One region of the Paenibacillus sp. FSL K6-1217 genome, then DNA from elsewhere that is predicted to be linked to it. Evidence: riboswitches for the same ligand, from Rfam matches in the RefSeq annotation. Region 1 holds a riboswitch; each other region holds the start of a gene.
What was found. A riboswitch is a leader RNA that binds a small molecule or an ion and turns the genes downstream of it on or off. The one in region 1 is predicted to bind S-adenosylmethionine.
Positions count from the first base shown of each region.

Region 2: another riboswitch for S-adenosylmethionine. It lies ahead of MHH28_RS13225 (DedA family protein); the one in region 1 lies ahead of MHH28_RS16820 (methionine ABC transporter ATP-binding protein).
Region 3: another riboswitch for S-adenosylmethionine. It lies ahead of metA (homoserine O-succinyltransferase); the one in region 1 lies ahead of MHH28_RS16820 (methionine ABC transporter ATP-binding protein).

Region 1 is NZ_CP150271.1:3,827,204-3,833,299, forward strand. It holds gene MHH28_RS16800 (YuzB family protein) at 1-77, opposite strand, end outside; gene MHH28_RS16805 (NifU family protein) at 160-408, shown strand; gene MHH28_RS16810 (MetQ/NlpA family ABC transporter substrate-binding protein) at 589-1,464, opposite strand; gene MHH28_RS16815 (methionine ABC transporter permease) at 1,523-2,191, opposite strand; gene MHH28_RS16820 (methionine ABC transporter ATP-binding protein) at 2,191-3,207, opposite strand; SAM riboswitch class I at 3,309-3,444, opposite strand; gene MHH28_RS16825 (Cthe_2314 family HEPN domain-containing protein) at 3,536-4,282, opposite strand; gene MHH28_RS16830 (UbiD family decarboxylase) at 4,308-6,080, opposite strand.
Region 2 is NZ_CP150271.1:2,984,018-2,990,113, forward strand. It holds gene MHH28_RS13215 (ATP-binding protein) at 1-556, shown strand, start outside; gene MHH28_RS13220 (serine hydrolase domain-containing protein) at 918-2,957, shown strand; SAM riboswitch class I at 3,106-3,220, shown strand; gene MHH28_RS13225 (DedA family protein) at 3,290-3,883, shown strand; gene MHH28_RS13230 (undecaprenyl-diphosphate phosphatase) at 3,915-4,727, shown strand; gene hflC (protease modulator HflC) at 4,825-5,691, opposite strand; gene hflK (FtsH protease activity modulator HflK) at 5,688-6,096, opposite strand, start outside.
Region 3 is NZ_CP150271.1:7,184,804-7,190,899, forward strand. It holds gene MHH28_RS31495 (ROK family protein) at 1-564, shown strand, start outside; gene MHH28_RS31500 (HRDC domain-containing protein) at 751-1,767, shown strand; gene corA (magnesium/cobalt transporter CorA) at 1,936-2,871, opposite strand; SAM riboswitch class I at 3,298-3,429, shown strand; gene metA (homoserine O-succinyltransferase) at 3,546-4,463, shown strand; gene MHH28_RS31515 (PLP-dependent transferase) at 4,593-5,759, shown strand; gene mqnC (cyclic dehypoxanthinyl futalosine synthase) at 5,976-6,096, shown strand, end outside.

The DNA of each region.
Region 1 (6,096 bases):
TTTTGTTCCAGCTTAAGCTTGAGCGGTTCAGTGCCATGCCCGATGTTGCTGGCACAGAATTCTATAATTGGTCGCATGATGATCTCCCTATTCTGCCTTAACCATTTTATTTTTTAACTTTTTGTACTATAATAAACATACGAAAGGAGTGATTGAGAAATGAGTGAGAATGTTCAAAGCGCAACCATGTACGATGAAGTACTGGAAGTCCTTGATAAACTTCGTCCGTTCCTGCAGCGCGATGGCGGTGACGTGGAACTGATTGATGTTGAAGACGGCATCGTCAAGCTGAAGCTTATGGGTGCATGCGGCAGTTGCCCAAGCTCCACGATCACGCTGAAAGCCGGGATCGAACGCGCCCTGATTGAAGAAGTAGAAGGCGTGGAAGAAGTCATCCAAGTATTCTAATCCCGTTTCATAAACCATCCCGGCCTCCGAGAAGAGGCCGGGATTTTTTTTATTATAGTGGATTTCGCCTTAAGGATCAACCATTGGGCTATTCAAAAAACCAGAAGCCGCTCCGCCAGCCATCTCTGGCTACCGGGCTTCTTCTGGTCTCATTGGAATATTCAGCTTCTATGGTCAGCCTTAGAATGCCGGAACAATGGCACCTTCATACTGCTTCTCGATGAACGCCTTCGCTTCCGGGGATGTCAGCGCTGCTGCCAGCTTCTGAATCGCATCGGAATCCTTATTGTCAGGACGGGCTACCAGCAGGTTGGCATACGGGGAGTCCCCGCCTTCGATGAACAACGCATCCTTCGTTGGAGACAGCTTGGCATCCAGGGCGAAGTTGGTGTTAATCAGCGCCAGGTCCACTTCATCCAGCTGACGGGGCAGCATCGCAGCATCCAGCTCAATGATATCCAGCTTCTTGGCATTCTCGGTGATATCCGCTTTGGTCGAAGCAATATTCGTATCGTCCTTCAGCTTGATCAGTCCGTTCTTCGCCAGCAGAATCAATGCGCGTCCTCCATTAGTTGCATCATTCGGAATGGCAACCTTGGCACCTTCTGCCAACTCGTCAATCGATTTGATCTTTTTGGAATAAGCGCCAAATGGCTCAACATGAACAGCGGTTACAGATACGAGATCTGTGCCGTTCTTGGTGTTCTGATCATCCAGGTAAGGCTTGTGCTGGAAGAAGTTCGCATCGAGCTGCTTCTCGGCAAGCTGTGTATTCGGCAGGATATAATCCGAGAATTCTTTGATCTCCAGCTTAATGCCTTGGGCTTCAAGCTGCGGCGCAATCGCTTTGAGGATTTCCGCATGCGGTACAGCAGAGGCACCAATCACTAGGGTTACCGGTTCTGCCGCAGGCTCTGTAGTCGCTTCTGCACCAGCAGCTTCCGTAGGTGCTGTTGTTGCAGCAGAATTCGCGGCGTTATTCGCCTTGTTGTTCCCGCAAGCGGCAAGCACCAATATCAAGGTCAGGCTGAATAATGTAAGCAGTACTTTTTTCATCTGTAAATCCCCCTCTAATCCATATGTTTTATTGAATAAGGCTATATGTGGACGTACCTTATTTCCGTGTAAAATATTTTACCAGCCGGTCGCCGGCCATTTGCAGCAGCTGCACTAGAATCACTATCAGTGCCACTGAGATAATCATAACTTCCTTCTCATAACGGTAATAGCCGTAACGGATCGCCAGATCCCCCAGACCGCCGCCACCAATAAATCCCGCCATGGCAGTATACGAGACAAGGGTCACTACAGTAATGGTTATTCCGGCAAGCAAGCCCGGACGAGCCTCCGGCAGCAAGACGCGCATCACGATCTGCCCTGTGGAAGCCCCCATGCCCTGCGCCGCTTCAATAATTCCCCGGTCAACCTCCCGCAGCGCCGTTTCCACCAGCCTGGCGAAAAAGGGAGCCGCACCGACCACTAGTGCCAGAATGGTTCCACGCACACCGATGGAGGTGCCCATAATGATCTTACTGAGCGGAATCAGAGCCACCATTAGAATGATGAACGGAACGGAGCGCAGGATATTTACGATGAACGATAATGCCGAGTAAACAGCTCTGATAATAACGTTATTTGATCTTCCCCATAAATATAGCATAATTCCGAGCGGTAAACCAAGGATAATTGTGAATATTCCTGAAATAACTACCATGTTAAGTGTAGCCACCGTTGCATCGAGCATTTCTGACCAATCAATCTTATTAAAATCCAGTCCGCCCATCAGGAAATCACCTCCACATCAAGACCTTGGGCTATAAGCTCCGTCAGCGTAGTATCCACGGCATCAGCAGCTCCTTCAAACCGGACAATCAATTGTCCGTAAGGAACATCCTTGATCGTAGAGATGGTGCCATGGAGAATCGCGAAGTGGACGCCTGTCCCCTGAACCACCTGGGAGAGCGTGGATTCGTAAGTCTTGTGCCCGAGAAAAGTGATCTTCACGGCCTTCGTATAGCCTGTATGCACAGCGTCAATCGCCTGCCGGAGCGGCCCCTCCGACTGGGTCTCACTGCGGATGAATTCTTTGGTCACCTCATGCTTCGGCTTCAGAAATACCTGGGCCACCTCGCCCTGCTCGACGATGCCGCCGCCATGGATCACCGCCACGCGGTCGCAAATGCTCTGAATCACATGCATTTCATGGGTGATCAGCACGATGGTCAGATGGAATCTGCGGTTGATATCCATCAGCAGGCGCAGTATGGAGTCTGTCGTCTGCGGATCAAGCGCCGAGGTCGCTTCATCGCATAACAGAACGTCCGGATCACTCGCCAGAGCCCGGGCAATCCCGACACGCTGCTTCTGTCCGCCGGATAACTGGGCCGGGTACTTATTCCTGTGCTCCTCCAATCCGACCAGGGTGAGCAGATCCTTAACCTTTTGTTCAATCTCACTCCTGGAGGCTCCGATCAGCCGCAACGGAAACGCGATATTATCATAGACTGTAGCCGATGAGAGCAGATTGAAATGCTGAAAAATCATCCCGATCTTGCGCCGCTGCTCCTGGAGCTGCCCCTGGCTGAGTGCTGTCAGCTCCACACCGTCCACCCACACTTCGCCCGCAGTCGGACGTTCCAGCAGATTAATGCAGCGGATCAGCGTGCTTTTGCCGGCCCCGGAGTGACCGATCACCCCGAAGATCTCGCCCTTCTTGATCGACAGGCTTAGTGCAGAGAGTGCAATCGCCTGCTTGCTGCCTTTGCCGTACACTTTGGTTATATCCTTCAATTCTATCAACCTCTGCGTCCCCCTTCTGTTCTAACCTAAACATTGCAGAAAAAAGACCCCCTACGATCCATGCAGATCGCAAGAGGCCCTGTGTGTATAATGACAATGCCTTCTCATCTGCCAAAACCCCCGGAACCGGCGGCATTGTAGGAATTAGCACCATGACATTTGGATGCAGCGCTTCGCTGTATTCAAACCGGTTGCCGGGCTTCATCGGGCCTATCCCTCCGCCGCTCTCGATAAGATCATAGTATGAAGTTATATATTCCGTGTCATGTCAGAAGCTAATGTATGCCTAAGTATATTCAGTTTCGAGTTTTTTGTCAAAGGTAAGTTTTTACGGATGGGCATGTCCGGATTTCGGGCCTGCGGCCGCTTGATTCTTGTGCCATTGTTCATTGCCGTACCTGAATGCGGCCGCCAGGGATTGGCATACCATCTCCAGACTCTGCTTCAAATCCTCCAGGTGGCTGTCGAGATCCTCCAGACGGATCTTGTCATGCAGCCCCTGGTGACGCTGCCAGAGATCGTCGGTCATCTCCGCATTCATGTAGTGGATCTCGGCATTGCGCCGCTTGCGCAGATTCTCCACCGGCTCCCGATAGGAATTGCGGATTCTGTCCAGCTCATCCGCCAGCGGATGATGCGCCTGAAGCAGCTGGAATTGCCGCAGCACCGTGAAGTAGGAGAAATGTGCCTTGACCTTGCCTGTGTTGAGATTGTACACATTATTCAGCACCGTGCCCAGCTTGTCCAGCAAAGAGAAGACACGGATGAAGCCATCCTTGTAGAAATACACATATCTGGCGTACTCCCCCTGCTCCGTGGACGACATATCATCCATATAACCGGCAATCACTGACTTCCGGAAAAAGGCGGCTGCGAACCAGCTCTGCTCCAGCTCATCCAGAGAGGAGATCAGGCCGCGTGTCCAGATCTCCAGCTTGCGGTATTCATGGTCATGGTCTTCATGCGCCGCCATCTCCTTGCGCAGCACGGAGGCAGCCTTCGCCATGGACTCCATAGCTTCAGCCAGCACACCGCTGTTCACGCGGGGCGGCTCTCCAAGTAACGTCCGCAGCATATTTTGACCCCCTTAAAGTTCACTTCTACGCCAGAGGAAAATAACGGCTCCAGCCCCGGTCTACCCACTTCGCAATATCCTCGCTCACAGCCAGCTCCTCCGGGTATCCCGGCTTCATCCGGGCATCTATAATGATCGGCTGCGTATAGCTGACACTGCCCCGGTGTACCCCGGCCGCCGAATAAATATCATCCGCCGGATTGAAGCGGGTGAATACGGTCCACAGGAAGGAGGTCTGCGTGCTTACCGCCTCCTCCGCCTGATCGACCAGCACAATCAGCGGCCAGGCGGTCTCCCGCTCCTTGAAGGCAGCCGCCAGCCGCTCCGGCAGCTCCGGGTCCTCTTCATAGGATGCACCGGAAACGGCTAAACATCCTCCGCAATAAGGCACAGCAGCGGTGATTGATGGAAGCAGCCCCTCTGTATAAGTCCGCGGCAGCTGCCGGACCGGGCTGCCGATGCCCGCCATCACCGCCTTGCTGCCATGATTCAGCTTGCGGCCGGTATAATCCAGCGTATCCATGGAGGTATTGGCAAAGATCGTCAGATCCGACTGCGGGTTGAAGCGCTCAAGTACCGTTTCCAGCAGCTTGGGGAAATCGGTAAGCTCCACCTGAACATTAGTCAGCAGAAGGAATTTGGTTAAGGAGAGCTGTCCTTCCCCCAGAATACGAAATGCTGATACCATATACTCGCGCGGATAGCTTTCCCTTACAACCGCCGAGGTCAGTGAATGCGAACCGGATTCGGAGTAGGTCCACAACGCTTTGACCGAAGGGATCAGCAGAGGATAGGCCGGAGAGAGCAGCCGCTGCAAATAATCCTTCAGATAATAATCCTCCTGGCGCGGCTTACCGGCAATGGTCGCTGGATAGATGGCATCTTTGCGGTGCCACATCCGCTGAACATGCATGACCGGGAACTCATGCTGCATGGAATAGTAGCCGGACTGGCTGCCGTACGGCCCTTCCGCTCTCCGCTCCAGCGGAGACACACGTCCCCGGATCGAGAATTCCGCTTCAGCCGGAATACGGTGCCCGCCCAAGGGGTCCTGCACCATGGGCAGCTTGCCGCCCAGCATCAGCGAGGCCAGCAGCAGCTCCGGTATCCGTTCCGGGACCGGAGCCACTGCCGCAGCAATCAGGGCCGGCGGCCCGCCGATGAAGACCGACACCGGCAGAGTCTCCCCGAGAAGCTCTGCCTGCGAGTGATGGAATCCGCCGCCCTTATGAATCTGCCAGTGGAGACCCGCCGTGCTGTCGTCATACATCTGAATCCGGTACATGCCGAGATTATGATCCTTGGGGTTGGTGATATTCTCCGTATAGACCAGAGGAAGCGTGAGGAATGCCCCGCCATCCTTGGGCCAGGCGGTAATCCGGGGCAGCTCCTTCAGCGGATCACTGCTGCTGCAGACACCGAGTACCGGAGCTTCTCCTTGCGGTATGCTCTTGATGCCTGCCCGCAGCAGCTCAAGCAGCACCGTCTTCTCCCGCCATAAGCCGGCGGCTGAAGGTGGAATCAACTGCTCCATCGCCAGGGTCAGCGACTTCAGCAGCTGCTCCGGTCTTGTCCCGAAGGCCTTGTTCACGCGCCGGACGGTACCGAACAGATTCGTAGCGACCGGGAACGGTGTTCCTTGCACATTCGTGAAGAGCAGTGCCGGGCCTTCCTCCTGCACCACCCGGCGGTGGATTTCGGCAAGCTCCAGATAAGGATTAACCGGCGTATCAATCACTGCCAGATCCTTATCCCTGCGGAGCTGCTCAATCCATTGTCGTAAGTTACTGTATCGCACTATAGCGTTCCTCCTC
Region 2 (6,096 bases), 840 kb from region 1:
CAACCACCAGCAGTTCCTCTATATTGAAGAGTGTATCCGGAGGGAAGATCCGGCGGCGGCTCTTGCGCATATCAAGCTTACGCTGAATAAAGTGGAGGATGCCTACCAGCGGGTCAACACCGGCCACCTTGTCATTGATGCGCTGGTCACCAATACTCTGAATATCGGACAGGCCAACGGCATCCGCATTGACACCCGGCTTCGCCTCCATTCACAGGCGGTTCATATTGACCGTTATGACTTATGTGTGGTGCTTGGCAATATGCTGGACAACGCCATCGAAGCTTCCAAGAAGGTCAAGGTGGCCGAGGACCGGTACATGCTGATCCAGATTCATTCGAGTGAATCCGCCCTGTTCATCCGCATCCTCAACCGTATCGCCCAAGAGACCGCGTCGCTGCACAGCCAGAAGCCGGACCCGGAATATCACGGCATCGGCTTGACCAATATCTCCAGAATATGTGATAAATACGGCGGGAATATGACGATAGAATCCGGGCATAAGGAATTTAATAATATGGTGGTCCTCCCCTTCTCACACGAAGCTTCTATATAAAATGCATTGAACTTTAAGTTTCGCCGTCACTGCGGTGAACATTTGGACTTCCGGCCGCTGTTGTCTTTGAATTTCCTGATTGTAACCGCTCCTAGCGGTAGAAATCCAAACTAAGCATATGCTTACGATGCGAGCTTTCCTGCGGAAAGCTTTCAGGCGGTCGCTACCGCTCCTACAGTTCCAAATTTCAGCTCCGCTCCTTTCACTTTTTTGTTATCTCCTTCAGTGCTTTTTAAGCATAAGCTTCTACGTTAAGGGATCGTTATTAACGTTTCAGGGTTATTCGGGCCGCGCTCCTCTCTTCTGCCTGTATGATAACTTCAGGAAGAGTAACTACAGAGAAACAAGAGGAGGAATTCAGATGAATAAGTTAACTTCAGTCGTAATTGCTGCCATGTTAGTAATCCCCGCAGCCCCGGCTGCCGCTCAGGAGAAGGAGAGCCCGGTGCAGGCAACAGCCCGCACCATAGCCTCGAAGATCTTATCCGATTACGGGGTGAGCGGCATGCAGTATGCCATCAGGGACAAGGGGGCCATTACCGTATCCGGCGGCTTCGGGGTGTCCGATCAGGCGGCCAAGGCCCCTGTCACGAAGGATACGATGTTCGGCATCGGCTCCGTCAGCAAAATGCATGTGTCGGCGGCAACGATGATGCTGGCTGAGGATAAGCTCATTGACATCGACAAGCCGCTGGTTACGTATCTGCCGCAGTTCAAGATGGCCGATGAGCGGTACAAGCAGATTACCCCGCGCATGCTCATGAATCATTCCTCGGGCCTGTACGGCAGCCACTACGGGAACAGTATTCTGATGGATGATGCCGACACTCAGAATCATGATGACCTGCTGACAAGCCTTCAGTCCGAGCGGCTGAAATCCGACCCCGGGGCCTATTCCGTCTACTGCAATGACGGCTTTCAGCTGCTGGAGCTGATGATTGAGCAGGTGACCGGCATTAGCTATACAGAGTTTCTGGATCAGCACATGAGCAGCCCGCTGAAGCTAAGCTCTACCAAGACGCCGCTGGATACCTTTAACCGGCAGCAGCTTGCCAAGACCTACTTCCCTGGACTAAAGCAGGCATTGCCCAGCGAGAACGCCAATATCCTCGGAGCGGGCGGCCTCTATTCCACAGCCGAAGATCTGACTACATTCGCCGAGATGCTGAACGGCAAGCACCCGGATGTTCTGTCGAAAGCCTCCGCTACAGCGATGCAGCAGCCCGAATATAAGAACGGGCTCTGGGTGCCTGAGGAGAGAAACAGCTTCAATTACGGTCTGGGCTGGGATGCCATAGATCTGGCACCATTCGGTGATTACGGAATTAAGGCCTTATCCAAAGGCGGAGATACCATCATGTATCACGCTGACCTGATTACCCTGCCGGAATCCGATATATCCATCGCGGTGCTCTCGTCGGGTGGAAGCTCAATCTATAACACCATTTTCGCCACCAATGTGCTGCTGGCTTACCTGAAGGATACCGGGAAGATTAAGAAGATTCTGCCGGATGCTACCTTCACCCCTCCGGTCAAAGCGGCTATGCCTGCTGAGCTGGGAGCCTATTCGGGATTATACGGGACCGTCGGAGCAACCACCACGATAACCATTAAGGACGGAGCACTGGAGCTGCCTGCGCTTGAAGGGGGACTCATTCCTGCACAGAAGTATATCTATACCGGCAAGGGACAGTTCACGAGCCCGGACGGCAGTGCAGCCGTGAGCTTCGATAAGCAGAAGAACGGCAAGACCTATCTGAAGCTGAACACCCACGTGACTATCCCCGGTATCGGTCAAATGCTGATGGTCACATACGAGTACCAGAAGCTGGACGCCAATCCGCTGAATGCTTCTGCGAAGCAGGCCTGGGCACAGAGAGACGGGAAGCATTACTACGCTGTGGATGAGAAAATCAATTCCTTCTTCTACCTCTCCCCGTCCATCTTGACGAAGACGATTAAGGTTGAACAAGGCTATGCCACCGGGACGCGGATTGTGGACGAGAACACCGCCGTCAATGCGGCTGAAATTCCGGTGATGAACGGCCGAGATGCCTTCGATCTGACCTTCTCGAAGAAGAACGGTGCCGAATATTTAACCATTGACGGCAATGATTATATTAGCGGGGATGCAGTGAAGCCTGTGTATAGAGGCCCGGCTTCGATCACTACCGTGCCTGCGGGCGGCCAAGCGGTCTGGTTCAAGGTTGACAAGACAACCGCCGGCCGGACCATGACGGTAACAGCCCCCGCAAGCGGCGGATTCGTGGTCTATGATGCCGACGGGATGATCGTAAGCCACTCCAAAGTGAGCACAGCCTCATCGGTCAAGTTGCCGCAGGGCGGAATGGCCGTCTTCGGCGGCCAGGCGGGCGATGTGTTCCAGATCAAGCTGAAATAATCAATCTCATTCGATGGAGAAACACCAGAGCACCATGCTGCATTACCTCACCAGCCCGTTTAATTTCGTGATCTATTCCTTTCTCCAATTCTCCTAAACTTGCTTAATGGTGTGCAGGTATGTTTTAATATTATCGAATTGAATAATACTCTTATCCAGAGTTCGGTGGAGGGCTTAGCCCGATGATACCGCTGTAACCGGCATGCGAACCGCATACCAGGTACAGCACTAGAGGCGTCCGGGATGCCTTGCAAAGATGAGAGGGTGCTGACAGTTGATGAGACTGCCCCCTTTAATTAGGGGGCTTTTTGTTTGAGAAGGGAGAGAAATACATGACGGAGTGGATTACGGAATTTATACTTTTCTTTAAGGATTTGTCGTATGCGGGAATTATGATCGCCTTGTCGTTTGAATTCGTGCCTGCGGAGATCGTGCTTCCGCTTGCCGGATACTGGGTGTATCTGGGGGACATGAAGCTGATTCTTACCATCCTTGCTGGTACGGTAGGCGGTACACTTGGTCCGCTGACGCTATATGCCCTGGGCCGGTTTGGCGGCAGGCCGATGATTGATAAGTTCGGCAAGTACCTGTTCATCCGCCCGCATCATCTGGAAGCCTCCGACCGTTTTTTTGAGAAATACGGCAGCGGTGTGGCTTTTTACGGACGCTTCATTCCCGGTGTACGAACGCTGATCTCCATCCCTTGCGGGATCGCCAAGATGAATGTGTTTGCCTTCAGTCTCTACACCTTCCTGGCCATGCTTCCGATCACCTCGATCTATGTCTATCTGGGCTTCAAGCTGGGCTCGCAGTGGGAGCATGTGGACGAGCTCGTCAAGCCTTACCTTATTCCGGCGGCTACCCTGTTCCTCTTGGGCTTTGGGCTGTATGTCCTGTCCAAGCGGTATAGAAGACGTCAGGCTTAACGATTATGCGTTTTAACTTTAGGAGGAACTTATGGAATCTGTGTTCGATTGGCTGAAATACCTATTGCTGGGCCTCGTCCAGGGGGTGACGGAACCGATTCCCGTCTCCTCCAGCGGGCATTTAATTATTGCCCAGCGCCTGCTTGGCATGAAGCAGAATGGACTCTCTTTTGAAATCTTAACGAATACGGCATCCTTGATCGCCATCTGTTTTATTTTCCGCAAAGATATCCGCGACCTGATTGCAGGCTTCATAGGGTACCTGCGCACACGCGATGCCAAGTACCGGGCAGAGTTCATGTTCTGTCTCTACATCATCATCGGGACGATTCCCGCTGCCGTTGCTGCTGTGCTGTTCAAGGATACGATTGAACGAATCTTCACCTCCGTACATACCGTTTCGATCAGTTTACTCGTTACAGGGGTTGCCCTCTGGCTGATCCGCAACCTGCGCGGCCAGAAAAGAGACGGCAACCTCAAAGTGAAGGATGCCATCATCGTCGGGCTGGCTCAGGCCGTAGCACTGATTCCCGGCATCAGCCGTTCCGGCTCCACGGTGATCGCTTCCATTGCGGTCGGGATGAAGCAGGAGACTGCACTCAAGTTCTCCTTCATGCTCTACATTCCCATCAGTATCGGCGGGCTGATCCTGGGCGCGTCCGATATTGCGAACGATCCCAACCGCTCGGCACTGGCGATGCCCTACCTGATCGCCTTCCTCACCACGCTGGTAGCTACCTATTACGCCATGCGCTGGTTCATCGGCATTATGGCGAAGGGCAACCTGATTTACTTTTCATACTATTGCTTCGTGGTAGGTACGCTGCTGCTGATCTTCTTGTAAAAGGGAGCGGTTGTGGATGAAATCTAACTACTTCCTCAGCAGCCAAAAAATAGAGCACCACTTCCATCATAGGAGTGCTGCTCTATTTTTTATAACATTATTGTCCCATCAGTATCTTCGCATACGGCGAATCAATCGGGATCATGATAACTGGCTCATTCTTCAGCGTAGTCACATAACTCTGTAGCGTACGGTAGAAGCTGTAGAATTCAGGAGATTTGCCATAGGCCAGGTTGTAGATTTTGGCAGCTTGCCCTTCGCCTTCAGCGATAATCTTCTTGGAGTCGGCTTCGGCCTGGGCCATCAGCTCTCGGGAGGTACGGTCAGCCTTGGAGGTGATTTTCTTTGATTCCTCATCCCCTTCGGACAGATAACGTGCGGCAATGGATTGGCGGTCCGAGATCATCCGGTTGTATACACTTTGCTTGTTCTCTTCCGGCAGATCGGTACGCTTGATCCGTACATCAATGATCTCAATCCCGTAATTATCACGGGTCAGAGCGGCGACGACGTCCTTGGTGATCTCATCGTTAATATTGCCCCGTCCGGTGTCTTCACTGATAATATTCTCATAATTGATCTCCGACAGCTTGCGGCGGACCGAGTTATATACCGCTTCATCAATCCGCTGCACCCCGCCGCTGACCGTCTGAACGGTTCTCAGGAACTGCGAAGCATTGGTAATTCTCCACACCGTATAGTTATCAACCACAATCGGCTTCTGGTCCTTGGTCAGAATGTTGGTCGGTGAGCTGTCGTAGGTCATCTGATATTTGGGTAGCTCCGAGACATTCTCGATAAAAGGGATTTTGAACTTAAGCCCCGGCTCCTCGACCGTACGCATGGCTTCACCGAAACGGAGGACGACCTTGTACTCCCCCTCCTTCACGATGTACATGGAGCCGGCCAGCAGAATAATTAGGACGATAGATGATATCAATAAAATGATCGGGTTTCTCTTCACTTGGCATCTCCTCCTTGCGGTGTCGGTGAGGCAGGCGGATTCGTCGTGGCTGGAGCTGAGGTGTTCTCCTTGGAACTGCGCATCAGCTCATTCAGCGGCAGATAGTTCACTGTATCACTGTTCGAGTTGGTAATGAAGATCTTGGCGTTAGGCAGAATCGTCTCCAGGGTCTCCAGAACCAGCCGACTCTCGGTGACACTCTTATTATTCGCATATTCGGCAAAAATCGCATTGAACCGCGCCACATCCCCCTGCGCATTCAGGATACGCGACTTCTTCTCGCCTTCGGCCCGCTCCAGCAGCGCCTGCGCTTCACCGCGGGCCTTCGGAATGATATCATTCTCATACTTCTTGGCGTTGTTGATCTTCGTATTCTTCTCTTCACGGGCGTTCGTCACCTCGCGG
Region 3 (6,096 bases), 3.4 Mb from region 1:
AATGGTGCGGCGCTGGGCGAATACACCTGGGGAGCAGCACAAGGGCTGGATAGCTGCCTCTACATCACAGTGGGCACCGGGATCGGCGCCGGTGCCGTGGTGGGCGGCAAGCTCGTTCACGGGCTGTCACACCCGGAGATGGGCCATATTCTGGTCCGTCGTCATCCCGAGGACCACTACGAAGGCTTCTGCCCTTACCACGGCGATTGCCTGGAGGGTCTGGCGGCGGGTCCGGCCATCGGCAAACGCTGGGGCAAGCCGGCGGGCGAGCTGCCTGCGGACCATCCGGCCTGGGCGATGGAGGCCCACTATCTGGCCCATGCCCTGATGAACTATGTGCTGATCCTCTCGCCGCAGAAGATCGTAATGGGCGGCGGCGTGATGAAGCAGAGCCAGCTCTTCCCGCTGATCCATGCCAAGCTACAGGAGCTGCTCGGCGGATATGTGCAGCATCCGGCGCTTAATGAAGACATTGGCAGTTACATCGTGCCTCCGCAGCTTGGAGACAATGCAGGTTTGTCGGGCGCGCTGGGTCTGGCCAAGCTGGCTTTGGACCGCAAGTAGGATACCCTGGCAAAAAGGCATTGACTGTTACGTAATATATGGTATTCTAGGTTTTAACAGTATAGCATTTAAGAGGAAGCACCTCTTTCACGAATTTCGTGGGAGAGGTGCTTTTTTTGTGTGCAGACGGTATCCGGGCCACACAGAGATTATGCGTACTGTAAGACGAAGAAAGTAGGGATTCATATGCAGATCGTATTTATGAACCGTTTGTCCAGAAGGTCAGGAGTAGAGCAGGAGGTTTTTGCCCAGCTATGGATTGGAGAGGAGGAGGGGGCGTGGCGGCTCGGCTGGCGTGATTTCTCCGGCGAACAGGAGACGGGCGACAGCCTGTGGTATGAAGGCGGATCATGGAGTGAGATGCTGTGCGTATACCGCCATGAGCTTGCCGTGAAGATGGGGGAGGGCTACCGCCCGCTGATCGACGGGGTATTTCATGACGAGGACAATCTCAGCAGCCGTACCCAGGAGCAGCTTAAGCTCCAGTATTACAGCGAGCAATACGGCAATGAAGCCGTCTTCGAGGAGCTGTGCTCCTGGCGCAGGGGGAAGGCCTCCAGCGAACGGAAGGCGCCTTATATCCTGGCCAGCAACCGTCTGCTGCGCATGATCAGCGCGTTTCTACCCCGCACGGAGGAGGAATTGCTGCAGCTTCCCGGGGTGGGGGAAGGCAAAGCCTCACAGTATGGCGCGGACTGGCTCAGCATCACCTCGGCGGCTCCGCGCGAACATGATTTTCCATTAAGCTGGGTGAATCAGACGATTGACGAAGAGAGCTTCGTATCCTGGCTCTATAAGCAGAAGGAGCTTAAGTACAAGAAGCAGCTGGAACGGCTGAGGCTGCGGCGGGTTCTGTTACAGGGAATCGAAGAGGGGCAGGGGATGGAGGAGCTCAGAGCGCTTAGCGGAGTTTCCCGCCGTGAGGTGCTTGAAGTATTGGAGGAGCTGGAGAAGGACGGCTACTCGGCCGAGAAGCTTATTGCACTGGAACTGAGTGAAGTGAGCCGCGAAGAACAGAACAATATTTGGACAGCCTATGAGCTGATCGGTGACAGCTTCCTGAAGCCTGTCCTTTACAAAGCTTATGGCGACAACTTCGTTCCGGCTGAGGGCCTGGATCTGTATTACGAACGCCTGAGGCTGATCCGCATCCGCTTCCGGCGGGAGCATCCGGCGGCGCTTGGAGTGGCTGCCCCTCTGTAAGAGGTGAGGCTGACGGGCGGCACGGCCCAAGTCCGGCAGTCTTCATGACCTGAATTCTGACCAGCTTAGACGCACTACATACCGGTGACATATCAAAAAGACGAAGGCCCTCCCAGCCCCGGAACAGGGGATATGGTGCCTTCGTCCTGCGTATTCGTTCGTTCTGCTTCATAGCCATTCTTTCTTGCGGAAGATCACAAGCATTCCGCAGCCGAGCGTCACCATGACGGCAATTACGCCATAGTAGCCGTATTCGGTGTGGGTCTCGGGAATATTTTCAAAGTTCATACCGTAGATTCCGGTTATCACGGTCAGCGGCATGAATATCGTAGTAATCGCTGTAAATACTCTCATGATTTCATTGGCACGGTTCGCAATACTGGACTGATAGGCTTCGCGTAAGTTGCCCATGAGATCGCGGTAGGTTTCGAAGGTTTCAGAGATCTTGACCGCATTCTCGTAGATATCGCTGAAATACTTCTGCAGCTGATCGTCGATCAGGCGAAGATCCTTTTTGTTGAGCGTGTTGATAACTTCCTTCTGCGGCCCGAGCATCTTCTTCAGCCAGAGAATCTCACTGCGCAGACCGATGATCTCGCTCAGATGCGATTTCTTGGTATGCATGAGGATGTCTTCCTCCAGCTTCTCAATCCGCGCTTCAATCCGGTCACCGACCGAGAAGAAGTTGTCGACAACGAGGTCGATCAGGAGATAGAGGAAGCGGTCAGGCGTACTGACTTCCTGCTCCCATAGCATGGGCTTGAGGACACGCAGCTCATGGATCTTCTGCTTGGTAACGGTAATGATGAAATGTCTGCCCAGGAACACGTTGAGCGCACGGAGAAAGATTTCCTCATCATCAAACCGGATACTGTTCACTACGATGAAGTAGTGGTTCTCATAAATTTCCAGCTTCGGGCGCTGATCCTCTTCACTGAGGCAGTCTTCCACAGCCAAATCATGCAGACCATACAAAGGTTGAAGCTCTACAAGATCCTCGTCATCTGCATCAATCCAGTAGAACCCCTCATCAGGGGCAGTTAACGTTTCTTCAATATTGTCAATAGGCGTAAAAACCCCTGCATTCACCAGCCGGATTTTCATCTGATTCACTCCTTATGTCCCTGGTCTTCTCCAGGGGTATGCTAATTTCAGCACACGGGAAAATCAGCTTGGCCGGTGGTACAATCATGGATGAAGGCCAAAAGACGGTCCGAGAGCATGAAGAAAAAGGGCTCCCGCCGCCGGCAAGCTGATGTTAATCCTGTGTGGTTGTTCATTCTGCACGCTTATTCGCGAGCCCGGGTCGCCTTCCATTTTTCTCTCACCTCTTCTTTTCGCCGTTTTTTTGGGATGAAACCCCTGTCTAGTATAACGCCGGGGTATGGCTCTTACAAGAGAAATTGTTTTCTGTCATAAGGCCCCTTTAGCATTGTATGGACTTGACGAAAAGGAGGTTCATGATTTAAAGTGAAATTTAAGAAAAAGCATCTTTCGGATGCTTAAGGTTATTCAACTGAATACAGCTAAATCTTATCAAGAGCAGGTGGAGGGACTAGCCCGATGAAACCCGGCAACCGGCGTGTGAACGCACGGTGCTAATTCTTGCGGAAGCTTTGCAGGACGTTATTCGTCCGGCGGAAGTTCTCTGGCAGATGAGAGAGGCGCATATGACTGCATGATATGACCTTTCTCGCCCGGGAAAGGTCTTTTTTCGCTACTCTGCATCAGGAATAACCACCCAGCGGAACCCAATTTCAGTTAAGGAGTGAACAGCAATGCCTATCAAAATTCCCGACAGCCTGCCGGCCAAAGAAGTGTTATCCGGTGAGAATATTTTTGTAATGGATGAAAGCCAGGCCTTCCATCAGGATATCCGCCCTTTGCGGATTGCCATCCTGAACCTGATGCCTACCAAAGAAACGACAGAGACCCAGCTGCTGCGCCTTATCGGGAATTCCCCGCTTCAGGTGGATGTTGTTCTGCTGCATCCCAGCTCCCATACCTCGAAGAATACTTCGGCAGAGCATTTGAAGAGCTTTTATAAGACATTCGATGAGATCAGTCACCGCCGCTTTGACGGCCTGATTGTTACCGGCGCTCCCGTAGAACAGATGGAATTCGAGGATGTCAACTACTGGGAAGAGCTGAAGGTGATTTTTGAGTGGAGCAAGGAGAATGTCACCTCGACGATGCATATCTGTTGGGCGGCACAGGCAGGGCTGTATCATCACTTCGGCGTGCGCAAGGTGAGTCTGCCGGACAAATGCTTCGGAGTGTTTCCGCATACTGTGAGCCATAATAATGTCAAGCTGCTGCGCGGCTTCGATGAAGTATTCCATGTTCCGCATTCCCGTCATACCGATGTCTCCCGTGAAGATATAGAGCAGAACCCGGAGCTGCAGATTCTGGCTGAATCCGAGGAGGCCGGGGTATACCTGGTGGCTACGCATGACGGGAAGCAGATTTTTGTCACCGGGCATTCGGAGTACGATCCCTTCTCGCTGAAATGGGAGTATGACCGGGATATCGCAAAAGGGCTGGAGGTTGCCTTGCCGAAGCACTATTATCCAAAAGATGATCCGACCCGTACACCGCCGGCGGTCTGGCGCGCCCATGCCAACTTATTATTCGCTAATTGGCTCAATTACTATGTATACCAGGAGACTCCTTACGATATCGGTGCATTTATCTAAAGAGGTTGACCTATTCTTATAGAAGCTATTAATCAGGTGCATACACATAGCCGGTGCTTCCGAAGCGGATTCTGCCCGAAGAATGATCAGGTTGTGTACGCTATACAAAACTTTTAGGAGGCCGTGGAGATGGACGAGAAACTGAGAATTGAAAGCAGACTGGCACAGATTGGTTCGATGGAGGACCCCGCCACCGGGGCGATTAATTACCCGATTTATCATGCGACGGCCTTCCGTCACCCGAGACTTGGCCAGAGCACAGGCTTTGACTACATCCGCACCAAAAATCCTACCCGCTCTGTACTCGAAGAAGCGGCAGCGGCACTGGAGTCCGGGGATGCCGGCTTCGCCTGCGCCTCCGGGATGGCTGCGCTGACTACAGTGTTCACCTTGTTTGGACAAGGGGATCATCTCATTGTATCGCTGGACCTGTACGGCGGAACCTACCGGCTGCTGGAGAGAATTCTCTCCAAATACGGCATCAGCGCCTCCTATGTAGATACGAATGATCTGGATGGACTCGAAGCAGCCCGCCAGCCGGGCACGAAGGCCGTATTCATTGAGACGCCGACCAACCCGCTGATGATGATTACGGATGTCGAAGCGGTATGTACCTGGGCCCGCCATCACAGGCTGCTCACCATTGTAGACAATACGCTGCTGACCCCGTTCTTCCAGCGTCCGCTGGAGCTGGGCGCAGATATCGTGGTTCACAGCGCTACCAAGTATCTGGGCGGGCATAACGATGTGCTGGCGGGTCTAATCGTGACCAAGGGAGCAGAATTATCGGCTGAAATGGCCGTTCTGCATAACTCGCTGGGTGCTGTTTTGGCGCCGAATGACAGCTATCAGCTGATGAAGGGCATGAAGACGCTCGCCCTGCGTATGGAGCGGCATGAGAGCAACGCCCTGGCCATTGCCCGTTATCTGCAGGAGCATCCGGCAATTGCCGAGGTCTTCCACCCGGGGCTCCCGGACCATCCCGGCTATGCCATTCAGAACCGCCAGTCCTCCGGCAACACCGGGATCTTCTCCTTCAAGGTCAAAGAGGCCGGCTATGTGGAGCCGCTGCTCCGCCATATCAAGCTGATCGCCTTCGCCGAGAGTCTGGGCGGTGTTGAATCGCTGATGACCTATCCGGCGATCCAGACCCACGCCGATATTCCGGCTGAAATCCGCGATGCGGTTGGGGTGGATGACCGGCTGCTGCGCTTCTCTGTCGGCATAGAGCATGTAGATGATCTGATCGCGGATCTCGGACAGGCTCTGGAGGCCGCCCGAAGCGAGCTGGAATAAGACGCTGCGGCCCCCGTTCAGAGGTGCCGTATCTGCGTAGGTTGCATGCAGCAGTGCCTCCCGGTGCTGCTGTTTGCTTTTGGATGGAACGGTATCCTATACTCTGCTGCTGAAAGATTTCTCAAGCACCTCACATTGTGTTACGATGGGAGAACGGATATTTTATTTCAAATTATATTTATCTATAATTCATAGATGAAGAGGAGGCCGTGAACGGTGAGTGCAATTGACCTTATTCTGGATAAGACACTTAAGGGTGAGCGTCTTCAACTGGAAGACACGATCACGTTGTTCGAGAGCAATGAAATTGAGAAGATGGGCGCTGCTGCAGATATTA